DNA from 3 places in the Vibrio splendidus genome. Region 2 is predicted to be linked to each of the others. Evidence: predicted binding sites of a transcription regulator. Region 2 holds the regulator's gene; each other region holds the start of a gene.
What was found. Region 2 encodes PurR, which represses purine synthesis genes. Its sites were predicted from a motif close to TNANGNAAACGTTTNCNTNA; they were not measured.

Region 1: a site for PurR is predicted at 2,932-2,951, ahead of purT (formate-dependent phosphoribosylglycinamide formyltransferase). Genes of this name have one in related genera too.
Region 3: a site for PurR is predicted at 2,778-2,797, ahead of OCU90_RS13720 (NCS2 family permease). Genes of this name have one in related genera too.

The regions. Positions count from the first base shown of each region.
Region 1 covers NZ_AP025508.1:1,666,267-1,672,467, forward strand. The annotation lists gene OCU90_RS07410 (RelA/SpoT domain-containing protein) at 1-519, opposite strand, end outside; gene OCU90_RS07415 (thiopurine S-methyltransferase) at 843-1,496, shown strand; gene purT (formate-dependent phosphoribosylglycinamide formyltransferase) at 1,691-2,866, opposite strand; gene cdd (cytidine deaminase) at 3,034-3,921, opposite strand; gene OCU90_RS07430 (LrgB family protein) at 4,280-4,957, opposite strand; gene OCU90_RS07435 (CidA/LrgA family protein) at 4,960-5,331, opposite strand; gene sbcB (exodeoxyribonuclease I) at 5,357-6,201, opposite strand, start outside.
Region 2 covers NZ_AP025508.1:2,595,299-2,601,499, reverse strand. The annotation lists gene OCU90_RS11575 (alpha/beta fold hydrolase) at 1-537, shown strand, start outside; gene OCU90_RS11570 (putative signal transducing protein) at 660-977, opposite strand; gene OCU90_RS11565 (TVP38/TMEM64 family protein) at 1,048-1,728, opposite strand; gene OCU90_RS11560 (TfoX/Sxy family DNA transformation protein) at 1,863-2,453, opposite strand; cyclic di-GMP riboswitch class I at 2,581-2,666, opposite strand; gene purR (HTH-type transcriptional repressor PurR) at 2,837-3,841, opposite strand; gene torD (molecular chaperone TorD) at 4,158-4,805, opposite strand; gene torR (two-component system response regulator TorR) at 5,091-5,804, shown strand; partial or broken gene elyC (envelope biogenesis factor ElyC) at 6,031-6,201, opposite strand, start outside.
Region 3 covers NZ_AP025508.1:3,087,470-3,093,670, forward strand. The annotation lists gene frsA (esterase FrsA) at 1-829, opposite strand, end outside; gene gpt (xanthine phosphoribosyltransferase) at 919-1,383, opposite strand; gene OCU90_RS13720 (NCS2 family permease) at 1,468-2,757, opposite strand; gene OCU90_RS13725 (aminoacyl-histidine dipeptidase) at 3,822-5,294, shown strand; gene OCU90_RS13730 (DUF3332 family protein) at 5,466-6,005, opposite strand.

The DNA.
Region 1 (6,201 bases), 930 kb from region 2:
AAGGTCACGGTAGCCAGAGTCAGCTGGTGATTTAAACTTGTTTTTCAGCTTAACAACGTCTGCTTCACGGCTTAGCGCTTCGTAAACTTCAACCAAGCTCTCGACATCATTCGCGATAATAGTTGCACGGGCTAAGTCGGTAATTTTTGTCACATCACCATCAAGCTCAAGGGCGATTTTTTCTTCTGCACGAGCTTGAGATTTAACGCCAGCAAATAGCGCTTCAGAATTGGTGAGTAGGGCAGTACTTTTACAGATAGTTTCTAGTTCAGCTTGGCCTTGATGCGCTTTGCTGTACAGAATATCGAAGTCGGTGTAAGGCTGAGTCGGGCGTGAGTCGAAGGCTTTGATGCCGTAAAGGCCGCTCAAACTATGACGGAATACGTTTGATGAAACTTGGTTTTGCGCAGGAGTGCGCGTTTGATCAGTCGAACTTGTTGAAACAGGTGCTGCTGCGAATGCAGGCGCTCGGCTCAATACCAATAGCATTAGGGCCGTCGTACGGAGAAATACACTCATTCAAACTCCAAAATACAAGGTTACAAAAACGGGTAGTTAAAAGGGGTAACCAGTAACGCACAAGAGTAAAAACAGCTTAACTAAACTCACTACATATTAAATGGGGCTAGCTAAGACAGAAACCAACTTTAACGTTTAATATTGCTTTAAAATGTGAAGATATAGACAAATAATCCAACCGTTAGTTCCGCAATTATTAGAACTTTGAACTTAGCCAGTTTCTGATTTCATCGAAACCAATGTGGTACTTTAAACCAAGCTAAGGTTGCTCTTACCTCTCTATACTGTACCCTTGCATTATGACTGTTTAACATGAACGAAAGATGAATAATCCTGAATTTTGGCACAATAAATGGGCAGCCAACCAAATTGGTTTCCACCTCGAAGATGTAAACCCACTTCTGATTAAATTTTGGGAAAATACTGAGCCTAGCTACGAGAAAAGTGTGTTTGTTCCACTTTGTGGTAAGAGTGAAGATTTGATTTGGTTGGCGACAAAGCATAGTGATGTGCAAGGTGTCGAACTCAGCCAGATTGCGGTTCGCGCATTTTTTGCAGAGCACCTTTACACCCCGACTGTGACTCAAATCAGCGGTCAGCACGAGCTGTATCAATTCGATGAACTGAACATCTACACGGGCGATTACTTCTCAGCGCCAATCCAGCCTGTCGATACCATTTATGATCGCGCGTCTTTAGTCGCATTGCCTGAAGAGATGCGAGTGCAGTATGTAGAGCGTTTGAAACAACTACTGAAACCGGGTGGTAAGATCCTTCTAGTGACTCTGGATTACGACCAAAACGAGATGGCAGGGCCTCCGTTTAGCGTACCTAAACTAGAGATTGATCAGTTGTTCGCGGGATACAAAATCACATTGTTGAATCAAGATATTGCAGACGATGAACATCCGAAGATTGCCAAAAAAGGCTTGTCTCGATTTAGTGAAGAAGTGTACTTGATTGAGTCAGACGCTTAAGCGCAGTGAGCTCTCTAGCGAAAAGACCGCTTCAATAAAAAAGATAACACCAACAAAAAGACGGGCTCGATAGCCCGTCTTTTTTGTTGTTCAGGTTTGAAGTCGTGATTGTTCAGATGCGAGAACGTAATGTTTCAGATCTGAGTTAGTCGTTACCAATTAGTAGTCATTAGCTAGAAAATAGTAATTAGCAGCTAGTAAATTACTTTTACTTTAGAAGCACTCTCAATTGCATCTTCAATCGCAGTCTCAGTGCTGTTGCGAAGAGTAAGCGCCACACCTAGACGACGGCGACCATCGATATCAGGTTTACCAAACAAGCGAACTTGCGTCTGTGGTGCGTCTAGCGCCTCTGTAAGACCTTCAAAACGAATGTTGGTTGAAGTGCCTTGACCAAGAATAACCGCTGATGCACATGGGCCGTATTGCGTGATGGATTTGATCGGCATACCGGTAAACGCGCGTACGTGCAGTGCGAATTCAGATGAGTCTTGAGACATAAGAGTCACTAAGCCAGTATCGTGTGGGCGAGGGGATACTTCGTTGAAGATAACGTGATCGCCTTTAACAAACAGCTCTACGCCGAAGATACCGTGACCACCTAGTGCATTAACCACTTGTTCAGCGGTGTATTGCGCTGTTTTAAGTGCGTTGTCTGACATGACTTGTGGCTGCCATGATTCACGGTAATCACCATCTTCTTGGCGGTGACCGATAGGCGCACAGAAATGCACACCGTCGACTGCGCGAACGGTTAGAAGCGTGATCTCGTAATCAAAGTCGATGAAGCCTTCAACGATCACACGACCCGCACCAGTACGACCGCCTTCTTGTGCGTAGTCCCAAGACTTCTGAATGTCTTCCTCTGTTTTGATAACGCTTTGGCCTTTACCTGAAGAGCTCATTACTGGCTTAACAACGCAAGGCATGCCCACGAATTCAACAGCGGCAGCGAAGTCTTCAAAGGTGTCTGCAAAGCGGTAAGGAGAAGTGCTCAGTTTTAGCTCTTCTGCAGCTAGGCGACGGATACCTTCGCGGTTCATCGTTAGCTTAGTCGCATTTGCAGTGGGGACGACATTTAAGCCTTGCGCTTCTAGCTCTACCAACTTGCTGGTGGCAATAGCTTCAATTTCAGGAACCACATAATCTGGCTTTTCTAGTTCAATGATCGCTTGAAGTGCATCGCCGTCTAACATGTCTAATACATGGCTACGATGCGCAACTTGCATCGCTGGTGCGTCTGCATAACGGTCACAAGCAATAACTTCCAAACCTAAACGTTGGCACTCGATAGCAACTTCTTTGCCGAGTTCACCTGAACCTAATAGAAGTACACGAGTAGCATTTTCACGAGTAGCAGTACCAAACATAGAAATTCCTTCCGATCTTTTGAGCGATTGATTGAAAACGGGGTGATCATACTTATTTCAATGGCAAAAGCAAACGTTTGCGCAAGTTGTTGCGTTAATTACAGGTATAAAAAAAGCAGCCCCGTTAAATAGGGCTGCTTATTTAAAATTTTGTTAATTAGATGTACTTAGATTGCTAAGTAAGTCACTGGAATGTCGGGATTAATCGCTTCTAATGTAGATTGCGTATCCGCTAGGTGACTGATGCTACCTTCGGCAATTTCAACCAACGCTGCACTTTCAATCTGTTCAAAATCGAAGCAAGCCAGTTTAAGTTGAATCAACGCCACTTGTAGAGGAGGTAAGCTCGGGTTGAACGCTGCGTTTTCAGCGTAAGCACCGGTGAAAATCTCACCCGACGTCAATTGCAGTGAAACACCACTTAGGTTTTTGGTGTAAGGCGCATGGCTGCGGTTTAGTGCTGCTAGCGCTTCTACAACAATAGGCGTTGTTTCTTCAGTCGTGTGTTTATGATCAAGCTTAGTCATTAGGCCAGTTGTCACACCTAAGTCAGCAGGGCCGAATGAGTCTGGTAGGTACTCTTGCAGAGACATTTCATCACGTTGTGGAAGCTGAACTTTAAGTTCTTTTGCTGTGGTCAGTTCGTTCATGAATTGACGACAGTGGCCACAAGGGCTGAAATTGATTGTGATATCAGAGATACCTTGTTCGCCTTTCATCCAAGCGTGGCTGATTGCAGATTGCTCAGCGTGTACTGTTTGGCCAAGTTGAGCACCAGCGATTTCAAGGTTTGCACCAAAATACAGAGTGCCAGACAAACCACGCACGATTGCACCAACATAAAAGTCAGATAACGGAGCGTAAGAATAGGCTGCGGCAAAAGGAAGTAGCGCAATACGTAGCTCGTCATCCGCTAAACCACTTGCTTGCAGTAGGCTAGCAAATTGTTCTGGAGACAATGTCGCGTCAAAGTTGTCTGCTAATACGATGTCACTCAAAAGTGCTTTGATTGCTGTTGGAGCACTTTCCAGCGCCAGGGTAATACGACTGTTCATGTTGAATCCTTAATTGACCTTAGGCTTTAATTCTATGCAATGCTCAGGAATTTTCTGTGACTTTGATCACTACTGTGTTGTTGTTGTTACATTGGTTTGCACAATTAGAGTGAGGTCACAGATGAAATCGATTGCAAGAGTAAAAACTACCATTGATATCGCACTTATTGCTTGAAATTGAGTTTGGTTTGTCACGTATTGATGAATAAATGAGAGAAAAAAGCCCAAGCTATCACTGAAATAATCAGGTTATGCTTGGGCTTATTGATATCTGTAACGCTTAAAAGTCGCGAACCAGTGAGTTTAGCAATTTACCAACTCATCTATTTAGAGCGCGTATAAACTGTAATCAAAGTGGTTAAGAGTAGAACCAAACCACAAGCGAAAATATACTCGGTGCGATAATCGAGGTAATGACGCCACAGAGCACAAGCGCTAGAGAACTGAATGCAGCATCTTCCTGATTCTTTTCAGCACAGGTCGCAGTACCTAAAGCGTGAGACACGGTACCCATGGTTAAACCACGCGCGATAGGGCTCTTAATACCAATGAGATTGTAGATTGGATAAGCAAAAATTGCCCCAAATAGACCAACAATCAATACCAGTATTGCCGCAATTGCTGCTTCACCACCTAAATGGCTCGATACTTCCATCGCAATTGGTGTGGTGACTGACTTACCTAATAAACTCGCAATCAAAGTTAAGTCCGCTTTAAAAGCCACTGCGATTAATGCTGTCGTTGCCATCGACATCACACTGCCTAGCGTGCAAGCAAAGGTAATAATGCGCCAGTTGGCTCTGATTTGAGGTAGCTGTTCATAAAGCGGGTAAGCAAGTGCAACAACCGCAGGCTGAAGCATGTAGGTAATCCAGGTGTTGTCGGCATAGTAAGTCTCAAACGGTACTTTGAAGAACGTGAGTATCGGAATGATGATACCAATGCTGATCAGTAGGGGATTACACAGCGGTGAGTTTACTTTTTGACTTACCCAGCGAGCAAACAGGAATACCACGATGGTGAGTAGAATCCACATGATCAGTTACCTCTCGAAAGCAAGCGGTCTAAAAACCATGATAAGGACACCAACACCAGCAACGTGCCACCAACGGCGCTCGCCATAATTGGCAATGCGTTCGCGATGAGCATGTCGAAGTGATCCATCAACCCAACACTGATCGGAACAAACAGTAAGATCATTAGGCGGATAATCAAGCTTGCGCCGGGTTGTACCCAGTGCGAAGGAACAATACCAATCACCATGGCGGCAAACAGAATCAACATGCCAAAAATACTGCCAGGGATTGAGGTATCCAAAAAGTGCTGTAACGCGTTACCTGCTGTAAGTGCACCTATGATTAAGGTGAAGGAGATTAAGCAGTAAACCAGTTGGATCAATCTTTCTTTCAAAGTGTTACGTCTCTTGATAATGGAATTAGCTAGCTAACTTTTCTACGTATTGATAAACCGCCTTCAAGATAGCCATTTTCTTCTCGTCGCTTTCATGTTCATGCGCGAGGTTTTCAAGGTTTAGCATGTACTCTTCTAAACGGCTTTCATAAAACTCACGACAATGGTTCGCCCATTTCAATTGCTCAGCTTCGTCGAGCGTCCATGGGAAATGACGAGCACGGTAACGGAACAGTAACGGTTTAATACGTTCATCACCGAAGGTGATATCTAAAGCTGCCAAGTTATTTGGGTCAGTTTCGCGAATGATGTTCATCGCTGTTTTATCAGCAGGTGAGAAGAAACCGTCATAAAGGTGTGTATCAACATCATCACTCTTTTCGTACTCTCGCTCTTGTGAGTACAGGCCGATCAGTTTTTCGCGGATCTCTGGGTGTTCGCGCAGCAGTGCCAAGTTCTTCAAGCATTGTTGGCGATCAATACCGATGGTTTCGGCATTTTCAGCCGTCAGCGTTTTAGCTGGAGCAAGAATAGGGCACTTGTTCAGTTGAACCAATTTGATTGGTACGGGTAGCTCGTCTTCACCCAGTTCACTGCGTTTGGTGTAGAGTCTGTCTCTGAGTTCATCAGCGTCCAGTTCTAACAGTGGGCTTGGATCTTTGGCTAAATCAACCACGATAACGGCATTTTGATTGGTTGGGTGCCAAGCCATAGGCACAATCCAGCTTGTGTAGTTGCAGTCACGGCCAAACATGCCCGAAACGTGCATCAATGGTGTCATGTTTACAATATCAACCAGGTCATTCAGCTTACGCTTATGACGCATGTTGTAGAGGTAATCGAACATCTTAGGTTGTGCAGCTTTCAGCT
Region 2 (6,201 bases):
CGTTCTGCACACTTTGTAGGCATGTCTTTGGGCACGATTATTGTCCGTAATGTCGCAGAGCTAGCGGCTGGCCGAGTACGTTCAATGGTACTGGGTGGTGCCGTGACCAAACTCAACACTCGCTCTCAAGTCTTAATCAAGCTGGGTAACCTCAGCAAGCACATCATTCCTTACATGTGGTTATACAGCCTTTTCGCTTACGTTGTGATGCCACAAAAAAGCCAAAAAGAATCACGTAACCTGTTTATCCGCGAAGCCAAAAAGCTGTGCCAAAAAGAGTTTAAACGCTGGTTTATCCTTACGGCTGATGTGAACCCATTGATGAAGTACTTCAAAGACCGAGAGTTGCCGATTCCAACTTTGTATTTGATGGGCGAGCGCGACTACATGTTCATCAAGCCAGTAAAAGAAATGGTAGAAGCGCATAAGTCGAGTGAGTTGGTAGAAATTGCCAACTGTGGGCATGTGTGCAACGTAGAAAACCCTGAAGAATTCAATCAACGATCTATCGCTTTTATTCAAAAGCAAATTCAGTGATTCTTTAGCAGAACAGATGCTCGAATAGAATTGAAACAAAAACGGGAAGCTAATTTTAGCTTCCCGTTTTTATTTGGAGGAGGTATCTGACCGAATCGTTCTATAAGGTCACTGAAACCTTACTATTCAGGTGAAGCAGCACCGCACTGCCAGCAAGAGCCGAATTGCGCTTCGTTGACTTCATGACACTCACCACAACGCCACTCTTCATAGATGATCGAATCTTGCTGTTTCTGGTAGTCATTAACAACTGCCCGGGCTTTGCTCGCCAATTCTAGCTCATATAACCATACGTAAGGGTCAGTTTCTTCAGTGAATGGGATTTCCCCTTTCAATCCGAACAACCCTTCACCACGGACTTCACAGGCAATATTCTCGCTTTCTAACAATCCACAGATGATATGAGCTTCTGTCGGATTCGATGCACTGAAGATTTTCATTGAGATAGAACCTTATCTGGCTATATGCGTTATTTAGCTATTATAAGTATACGTTATTCAGTTATATACGTTATTCAGCCACAGGTGCTGAGCGAAATTTATTCATCAACCATTTAGCAATGATTGGGAATACACCCAGTAAGGCAAATGACAATAGTACTGAAGGGGACACGATACCCGAAAGTGAATCAATTTCCGCGAGTTGAGTACCAGCATTCAAGAAAACAGCAGTACCCGGTAACATCCCTATTTGACTCGTAATGTAGTAACGACTCACTGACATCGGTGTTAGACCCATCAACAGATTGATAAGGAAAAACGGGAAGACAGGAATCAGACGCAGAGAAAATAAGTAAAATGCTCCGTCTTTTTCAACGCCCTTGTTAATCGTTGCTAATTTGTCACCAAACTTGGTTTGAATCCAGTCACGTAACAGATAACGGCTACTTAAGAATGCTAAGGTCGCACCGATCGCACTCGCGAAAGATACCAGCAGCAAGCTGTTCCAGAAGCCAAATAGCGCGGCCCCTAATAGGGTCACAACAGCGGCACCAGGAATGGAGAAAGCAGTAATCATTATATACGCGACAAAATAGATAGCAGCGGCAGCAATGAAGTTGCTATCAATGTAGTCATTTAAAACGGCTTGTTGGGCCTTGGCATTTTCAAGCGTTAGGTATTGGCCGAAATTGACGCCTAACAAGACGATGGTTACGACCAACACAATACCCAATATCATTTTCTTACTCATTGATACTTCCTCCAAATTTTCAATGTATACCATTAGTATAGATAGACAGGCAAAGCATAGATTAACTTTCAGCAGATATAAAAAAAGCCGCAGTAAATGCGGCTTAGTTATATAGATAATTTGCACTGACAATGTTAATTGACGCGATTGATAAGCTCTTCACGACGCTGCTGCGGTATAACAGACCAATGTGTGCCATTGATCGCGCCTTCTAACGCCCAAAGTAGTTCAATACTGACAGAAGACGCATGTGATTCTTTGATGGCGTTAAATGCGTTTACAGAGCCAGATTCATATAAACGTTCTACGGAATCGATCCCTGCTTTTTTCAACATACGCTCAGTGGCGAGTCGAAGGTTGGGCAGATCTTTGAGTCGAGTAGGCTTAGCTGAAGATTGCTCAGCTTTTTCTTCTTTAGCAAAACCCAGAGACGTCGTTGCAAGCTGCAAGATTTTCTCTTGGTCTTGCCACAGGCCTTCAGGTAAAGCGAAATATTTAGTAACGACAGGGAAACCACGTTTTTTGTAGACGTACGGTTGAAACCCTTGTTGTTCGAACTGTTTCGTTGTGCATTTGTCTGCTCGTATGTGCAACTGGTCATTTACAACCAGAGCAAACATAGTGTCATCAGCAAAAAGACCGAAGCCACCAAACATCGAGCGTGATTTTATTTTTCCTAGGGATTCAAATAATTTCATTGAATCCTTTAGTATCGGTTTATCCATGTTATTTATCTCGGTGTATTTGAACTACGCCACCAAATAAGCAGGTCCGAGAGATTAGCAAAATGTTGCAATTAAATTGTCAATTAGCCGTAAATTACTAAATTATTAGTAGTTACTGCATTTTGCCATCGGTAACCCCGCTACCATACCAACGAGTGGTTTAGGCCGGAAGCTTTGCGTCTCACTCTTTCAAGTGATTTGCCCTGTGCGTGACTGATTGAATAGAATAAAGTTTTTGTTGAATGAGGCTCACACTTGTTATTTCAAAATGTGATATTGCTTCAATTAATGATCTTTCCAGTATGATACCAGGTTCATTCATGTTGTTGATAAAAAAAGCGCACCTAAAGGTGCGCTTAATTATATTAAACTGAATTTATCAATTAATTTAACGTTTTAACTGTGCTTCGCTCAACAATTTCAGGATGCATTTCGAACACACGCTTTTCATGGTCTTTATCTTTAATGCGTTCTAACAAAATTTCGAAAGCGTTCTTACCAACACGACGTTTGGGTTGGTGAACCGTTGTTAACGGCGGAGAGAAGTATTCAGCCAGCTCGATGTTGTCATAGCCGATCACTGAAATATCTTCAGGGATACGAATTCCTTTCTCTTGCAGTCTGCTCATTAGGCCGAGTGCCATCGTGTCGTTAAAACAGAATACGGCCGTTGGGCGATCTACCATCTTAATGATTTTCTCTGCCGCAAGAACCGCAGTATCACACTCGAAGTTACCTTCAATGATCATGTTATCATCGGCAGCAATCTTAGCTTCGTTGAGTGCGCGTTTGTAACCCGCGATGCGTTCAACACATGCCGCTTTGTCTAAGTGGCCACTTAAACAAGCAATCTTGGAGTGACCGTGATCAATGAGGTATTTGGTCGCTAGGTAACCACCTTCTTCAGAGTTGTCGATGATCTTATCTGCTTGAGAACTCTCAGGGCCCCAATCCATAATCACTTTAGGAATGTCAGCGTGACGGTCTAACATGCCTCTCAGCTCTTCAGTTAGGTCAGAACACATAACTAAGATGCCATCTACACGTTTCTCTGCAAGCATTCGAATGTAGTCACGTTGCTTCTCATAGATACCGCCCGTATTACACAGGATCAAAGTGTAACCTTGACGGTAGCAGTAGCTTTCAACACCATCGATAACTTCAGAGAAGAATAGGTTAGTTGATTGAGTAACTAGCATGCCGATAGTGCGGGTTGTATTGCACTTCAAACTACGAGCAACGGCACTTGGTGCATAGTTCAGTTCGTCTACGGCTTTATTTACTTTTTCTTGCGTCGCTTCTGCAACAAAGCGAGTTTTGTTGATTACGTGAGAAACGGTTGTTGTTGATACGCCTGCTAAGCGAGCGACATCTTTTATAGTGGCCATGGTTTTATCCTATTAGAAGCTACTTTCCCAAAGTACGGAATGAAGTAGCCGTTAAGCTACCTAACTAAGAGCTTAAATTTGTAGGGCTCTTTGGGTACTAAAGTGCTAAAAAACAAAAAACCGCTATTGAGCGGCTTGTCTTAACACCGAAATGCTCAAAACTATAATAAGCATAGCATTTCGTGAATGTTTCATATTTTATCGTTTGCGGTCACAATTTTAGACTGACTAGAAATTACTCGCAATAAAATTCACCCGGAAATCCGGGTGAATTGTCACATTCTTCTGAATTTATTTAACGAGTCATCCAATAAGCTTATTCACCAGCGAGGTATTGTGTGTCCAATTTGCAGAATGCAAGTAACAGAGATGAGACTGATGCGTAGAAACCGAATTCGTCAACGTCATGACATTTAACGTTGAACTTTGGTACCCAAGTAAGAAGTTGTTGCTCGATAAATTGCTGTTGAACAATGAACGATTTTTCTAGCTCTTCTTCAAGCTCAGTTTCATTAGAACGGATGATCAAGTTGCCAAGGAAGTCGAGTTCGATAGCGATGTGGTCAGCTGGTTCTTTTAGGTCTTGGTTCACCACTAAGTTGTGCTTAGCCATGATCTCTTCCATATCTTTTGCTGGCTTATCATTCAAAAGGCCAGTCTCACCGATATACATAGAAGCGTAAGGAAGTGCGCCATGCTTATCTGTTTTTAAGAATAAGTCACAGAAGTCAGCAGACAATTCTAGTTGAGCATCTTCACGCGTTTGTAGGCGGTTTAGCGCATCCACTAGGCTATCGATCGCTGGCTTTAGTGTTTCATTTTCGCCTAAACCAGTTAGGAAAGAACGAATTTCAACAGAGTGGTAGTGATCGAGTTCTTCTTGAGTGAGCTCTTTAGCGAATAAGCTTGATAGCCACCAGTATATTTCTGCTCTTTGCTCGTTGAACGCTTTCGTATCTTTCATTTCTTAGATCCTGATTTAGTCTTGTGGTGTTACTTATATGCATCTTGAAGTCACTAGTGCATAAGCACACCAAGGCTGAATAACAAGGTTATTTGCGAAACGCAAAGTTACTCGTTAGTAGTAATGCCTATATTGAATTGCGATGGACGATAAATAGCAAGGTTTAAGATTGTCTTGTATCAAAAAAGATCCATGTTTCTGGCTTTTATCTTGTGTACCACTAGAATTGTTACGAGTTATGAATAGAATAGTCACTGAAACTATTAAATAAGAAAAGTGGTGTAGATGAGCTATCACGTATTAGTCGTAGAAGATGATGTGGTAACCCGCAGTAAACTGGTCGGATACTTCCAGAACGAAGGTTACACAGTAAGCGAAGCAGAAAGCGGCGCTCAAATGAGAAACGTGTTAGAAGAAAACAACGTTGACCTCATTATGCTGGACATCAACTTACCAGGCGAAGATGGATTGATGCTAACTCGCGAATTACGCAGTCAATCAGACATTGGAATTATTTTAGTTACTGGACGCACGGATAGCATCGACAAAATCGTTGGCCTTGAAATGGGCGCTGACGATTACGTTACTAAACCCTTCGAACTTCGCGAGTTATTGGTTCGAGTTAAAAACCTACTTTGGCGCATTTCTGCCGCTCGTAAAACAGCAGCAGGTAAGGTTGAAGAGACTGAAGACGAATCTGTGGTTCGTTTTGGTGAGTGGACGTTTGATATCCCTCGTCGTGCGCTAAGCAAAAACGGCGAACCGGTAAAACTGACTAAAGCTGAATATGAACTGTTGGTTGCGCTCTCTTCTTATCCTAACCAGGTATTAAGTCGTGAACGCATTCTGAATATGATCAGTCACCGAGTGGATGCTCCAAACGATCGAACTATCGATGTGTTAATCCGTCGTATGCGTGCGAAGATGGAGTTTGACCCTAAGAATCCACAAATTTTTGTAACGGTTCACGGTGAAGGTTACATGTTCGCTGGTGATTGATTTCCTGCGGGAGTGATTAATCAACAACGATATTTAAACGTAAAAAGCCGAGACATCATTGATGTCTCGGCTTTTTTATTGCTTAGCTTCTAGTGTTTACGAACTGGAAACCTGCAAATTACTTGGTTAATCAGTCTTGCCTATCTGGCCGAATCTACAGATAAGACTATGTCTACAGGTAAGATTATGTCTACTGATAAAATTCAGTTTACTGATTCGGTTGAGTTTATTGAGGCTGAGCCGCAGAAATACCACCGTCATCTTCAACTAAGCGAGATGTTTCAGGAACAACAATGGGTTCTTCAACGGTGTCATTGCTTGTATCAAGCCAATCACGCAGGCTTTGCCACATCAACCCCATTGTTTCGTGCTAGTAACGCTCAGTTTGCTCAAGGTA
Region 3 (6,201 bases), 490 kb from region 2:
CACCGAATCTGAACCCAAACAGACCGACTTTATGATGGTCCACCCATGGAATGTTAGGCAGTTCATTCAACACGGCTTGGTGCAGGCAAGAAGAGTCTTCGGTTAGTGGCCAATGCGAACTGTGCCCTATCGACGGCATATCAATCGTTAGCATCGCAATATTTTTCGGTGCTAGGTAATCTCTAAACAAACGCCACATGTCAGTTTGCAGGCTATCTAAACCTGCACTCACGATCACGACAGGTTGTGGTTTGTCTGTTTTGGTTAGATGTAAGTTCGCCTTAATCTTTTTGTTTTGATACGGCACTTCGATTTGTTTGACGATCAATTTAGTGTGTTTGATCGCTTCAGAATACGCCGCATTCGCTAATACCTGTGCCTGAGCAGCAAGGTTATCGTTCTTTAGATGTGGGTAGCCCGCAATGCTGAAACACAACGATGCTGAAAACAACTCTTCAGCCATCTCTTCGCCGCTCTTTTCATTCGAGCGATTTTGGTGCTGCATGCCCAGCTTGGTCCACTCGTATGCCCAGTTACCGCTGCGGTAGCCCATCACGGTATCTAACCACTCATCAGTGGTACGAGAATTATCGGATGACGCGATGCGTGCCAATACCGCTTCTTGCTCTATCGGGTTAACGCCTTGCCATACCCACTGAAGACGTCTTAGGTTTCGATACCAAGATGAGTTCTGCTCTTCACGCTTTTTATCCAGCAGTTCTTCAGAACTTGGCATGTAGCGAGTAAGCATTGAGGTCTCTTTGGCCTGCTTGTGCTTTACAAACAAGGTTTCCGAAAGGTTCGAGCTCGTTTCTTCTGATTCAGACATTGGGATACTTAATAAGAAATGGTTGTTACTAATCATATAAAAAAAAATGACCCTATAAAGGGTCATTTCTCAAAAAACTAAGTTTACACTTATTTTGACTTGCGATTTACCGGCTCAACGAAGCTTAGGCTAGTATCCCAAGGTTGCTCAATCCATGTGTCTTGAGCGATATCCACGATGTACTCGTCTAGTAAATCAGCACCAGATGGCTTAGCACATACAGCGATCAATTTCGCTTTAGGGTACATTTCGCGAAGCTTGCGTGCAGTATCACCACTATCAACAAGATCTTCAACGATTAGGAAGCCTTCGCCGTCACCTTCAGGTGCTTTAACGACTGTCATATCACGTTGGTGATCGTGGTCGTAGCTAGAAATACAAATCGTATCTACGTGACGAATACCCAGTTCGCGAGCCAAGATTGCACCAGGAACCAAACCACCACGGCTTACTGCCCAGATGCCTTTCCACTGCTCTGCTGGCATTTGCTTTTCAGCAAGTTGACGGCAGTAAGTCTGCATGTTGTCCCAAGTGATAACGAATTTGTTGCTCATAGTATAAAACCTAATAATTTTGTCATGTTATTAGAGGCTATGCCTTACATAGCCTCTTCAGCGATTAAGCAGAAATCTAGACGATTAAGCGAAAATGTATTTAAGAATAAAGATAACCGACATTACCCACACAGCAGGTGAAACGTCGCGACCTTTACCACTTAGCAGCTTAATTGCAGCGTAAGCGATGAAACCTAGTGAGATACCCTCAGCGATAGAGTACGTCAGCGGCATAAGCAGACATGTTACCACGACTGGTGCGGCTTCCGTAAGATCACGCCAATCAATGCCAACTAGGCCAGACATCATCAGAATTGCTACATAGAAAAGTGCACCTGATGTTGCGTAAGCCGGAATCATACCTGCAAGTGGCGAGAAGAAAAGAGCCAGTAGGAATAAGATACCAACAACAACAGCAGTTAGACCGGTACGACCGCCTTCAGCAACACCCGCAACACTCTCAACATAAGAAGTTGTGTTTGATGTACCTAGCAATGCACCAATAGATGTTGCTGTAGAGTCAGCAAGCAGTGCTTTGTTCAAGCGCGGTAGTTTACCGTCTTCTTTGATTAGGTTTGCTTTCGTTGCAACACCAACCAAGGTACCCGCGGTATCGAACAAATCGACGAACAAGAATGCGAATACAACTGAAATCATACCGATTTCAAATACAGCAGAGAAATCAAGCTGCATGAATGTAGGAGCAAGGCTTGGTGGTGTCGACATGATGCCGCCGTATTGAACGTCACCGATCGCAATACCAATCGCTGTGATAGCGAGAATCGCGATCATTACTGCGCCTTTCACACCACGGTGTACAAGAGCAATAGTAATGAAGAAACCAAGCGCACCTAACATTGGCGCAATCGCAGTGATATCGCCCAGTGAAACTTTAGTCGCTGGGTTAGAAACAACGATGCCTGCATTGCTAAGCGCGATAAACGCAAGGAAAAGGCCGATACCCGCAGAGATACCAACACGCAGAGACATAGGGATCGAGTTAATAATCCATTCACGAATCTTAAAGATACTTAAGAAGATGAAGATCACGCCTGATACGAAAACCGCTGCCAGAGCAACTTGCCACGTATAACCCATACCCATTACAACAGCGTAGGTAAAGAATGCGTTCAAGCCCATGCCTGGTGCTTGAGCAATTGGGTAGTTAGCAACAAAGCCCATGATGAAACAGCCAATAGCAGCCGCTAAACAGGTTGCTACAAATACAGCGCCATGGTCCATACCAGCATCAGCTAGAATCATTGGGTTTACAAAAATGATGTAAGCCATTGTTAGGAAGGTGGTTAGACCTGCGATGATTTCAGTGCGCACATTGGTGCCATTTTCACTGAGTTTGAATAGCTTTTCGAACATTATCGAATCCTATAAGGGTAAAAAGTAAACGGTTGCGTAAACGATTGGCTGTGGATTATAAAGTTATCAAATAACAAATTCCAGATAGAATTAAGGCTCTAATCGATATTTATCAGAATGCCGTATGAAACAAAGCGATTACAAATGAGGAATAACAAGAATAATAACCATTAAAAACAATAGATTAAATGAAATAAAGGCGATGTGATTACTTGGTTATTTTTTCAACCGTCGGTTATTTCCATTGAGAATGTAGCCATCATATTCTCAATTTAAACCCACAAGAGTTGTGTATTTTTCAACAGGATCAGTAATAAGACGCAAATTGATATTTTGGCGTTTAAAAAACAACCACTCAGAACAGCAAAGAAAGTGACAAGCGAAAGCGGTTTGGAAAAGTAGCAGGCAAAAAAAACGCCACTCAAAACTGAGTGGCGGTAGAATCTGTCAACCAAAAGGGCTGTAAAAGAATTCCAATATATAGGGGTGAACAAAACTGTTCGAGTTACATGCTTACGGTATTAGTAACCAAAGCTTGTAGGGTATGCAAAGTTGCTAGTGTAAACAGAGCTGTTAATCCAGAACATTGCAGATGGTAAACCTTTCATAACTATCACCTTAATAAATCAATAAAAAACGAATTTGATTTCTCGGTTCCTTGGAGGCGATAAAACGGACTCATCCTTTGAGCATTTACTCTTCATCTCAGAAGTTGGTTATTAATATACCCTAAAGAAAAAAGATTACAAGTATTTTTTGCTATTCGTCACACTTTTGGCCATTTGTGGTTATTTTGAAAACTTATTTCTGTAATTAAATTACAGAATAGAATTAAACAAACGTTTGCCTGCGCCATTTATAAGCATCAAGTCTCTTAATTATGATCAGGTGGACAAGATCGCTTTCAAAATTTGAGGTATTTGAGGTTTATAACCGCTACTCGTCAAAACGCTCAAGTGGTATGCTGTTGCCATCAAAACAGACCCATATTTTAGATTTTTATTCTAAGTTTTTACCTATATAAATCCTAAATATATGGTTATCAAATAAAAAAGGAGTCATCCGTGTCTGAATTCCATTCTGAGATCAGTAAATTGTCCCCTGCCCCTATTTGGCAGTTTTTCGATAAAATTTGTTCAATCCCGCACCCTTCGAAACATGAAGAGGAGCTTGCTCAATACATTATTGCGTGGGCAACAGAGCAAGGCTTAGATGTACGTCGCGACCCAACGGGCAACGTATTCATCAAAAAGCCAGCAACGCCGGGTATGGAAAACAAAAAAGGTGTCGTGCTACAAGCTCACATCGATATGGTTCCACAAAAGAACGAAGACACTGATCACGACTTTACAAAAGATCCAATCCAGCCATACATCGATGGCGAATGGGTTACAGCAAAAGGCACAACGCTTGGTGCTGATAACGGCATGGGAATGGCTTCTTGCTTAGCCGTTCTTGCTTTAAACGAAATCCAACATGGCCCTATCGAAGTTCTACTCACTGTAGATGAAGAAGCAGGCATGACTGGCGCGTTCGGTCTTGAAGCGGGTTGGTTAGAAGGCGATATCCTTCTTAATACTGACTCAGAGCAAGAAGGCGAAGTGTACATGGGTTGTGCGGGCGGTATCGACGGCGCAATGACATTTGAAATTGCACGTAATGCGATTCCAGCTGACTTCGTAACACGCAAGCTAACGCTAAAAGGCCTAAAAGGCGGTCACTCTGGTTGTGACATCCACACCGGTCGTGCAAACGCAAACAAACTGATTGCTCGCTTCCTAGCGGGTCACGCAAAAGAGCTAGACCTTCGCATCGTAGAATTCAAAGGTGGTAGCCTTCGTAATGCGATCCCTCGTGAGGGCTTCGTAACGGTTGCGGTTCCTGCTGCAAACCAAGAGAAATTAGCTTCGCTATACAACTACTACACTGAGCTGCTTTCAACAGAGCTAGGTAAAGTAGAAGACAGCATCGTGACTTTCAATGAAGAAGCTTCTGTAGAAATGGGCGCACTAGCGTCAGCAGACCAAGCTCGCTTTATCGCGGCACTTAACGCATGTCCAAACGGCGTGATTCGTATGAGTGACGAGATTGAAGGTGTTGTTGAAACGTCTCTAAACGTAGGTGTTATCACAACAGAAGAAGATTCAATCACAGTACTTTGCTTGATCCGTTCTCTTATCGACTCTGGTCGTAGCCAAGTAGAAAGTATGCTTCACTCTGTTGCTGAACTAGCAGGCGCTAACATCGCGTTCTCTGGTGCTTACCCAGGTTGGAAACCAGACGCAGATTCAGAGATCATGCATATCTTCCGCGACATGTACGAAGGCATCTACGGTCACAAGCCAAACATCATGGTTATCCATGCTGGCCTTGAGTGTGGTCTGTTCAAAGAACCTTACCCGAACATGGATATGGTTTCTTTCGGCCCAACGATCAAGTTCCCACACTCTCCTGATGAGAAAGTGAAGATCGACACAGTTGAGCTGTTCTGGAACCAAATGGTTGCATTACTTGCTGCGATCCCAGAAAAAGCATAAATCGATTCGCTAGTGTTTTTCAGTAAATGGTGTTTTCCAAGAAATGGGCTCTTCAATAAATAGCACTTTTCAGTAAACACCGTTTATTAAGAACAAAATAAAACAGGTACTCAATGAGTACCTGTTTTTGTATCTAATCTTTGTCACTGCTACTTGTGACTAAATAAATAATTAAGCGCGTGAAGCCGCGTAGCTTTCTAGCTCATCAATTGAAGTTTGTGCCACTACTTCGCCGTCGATGAAGTACGTCACCATCTCGCCTTCACGAACACCGATTAACGTCGCACGCTCACCAGATTGGTAAGTGATGTCCATTTGGATAGTGTTTTCGTCGATCTGCTGCATTTGACCTTTCTCAATCATATCGGCACTCGTGATCGGGCCTACTGGCGCTTCAGTCAGTGACTTATCAAGCTGATCGTTGATATCAAGGTAAGTATCAGTCTTAGTATCAAAGATGTGCGGAGCACCTGTTAGTGGGTTGCTACCCGTCCAGAACTCTAGTGAGTTGAATACTAGGTAATCGGCAGCAACCGTTAGACCATACGCAGGTGCAAGTAGTATGTTCAAACCACCACGAGCGTAACGGTTATCAACAGCCTTCACGTTAAACTTCATTAGATAACCGGTTACTGCGTTACTACCCACACAACCAGATAGAGCAACAGATACCACTGCTAGTGCTACAACTTTTGAAATTGTTTTTTTCATTTTGATCTCGATATTTGAATTTGGCCGCCAAAAAATGGCGATGGATAATACCAACCAACCGAACAATAAATATCAGCGTTAAATCAATGTATTGTCAGGAAATTCACAATTCTAAACCCCTTCTAACTAGCTAAATCAAAAACAGAAACCAATTAAGAAACGCCTCCATAAAAAAGTTTTGTCGTCACCGTAAAGC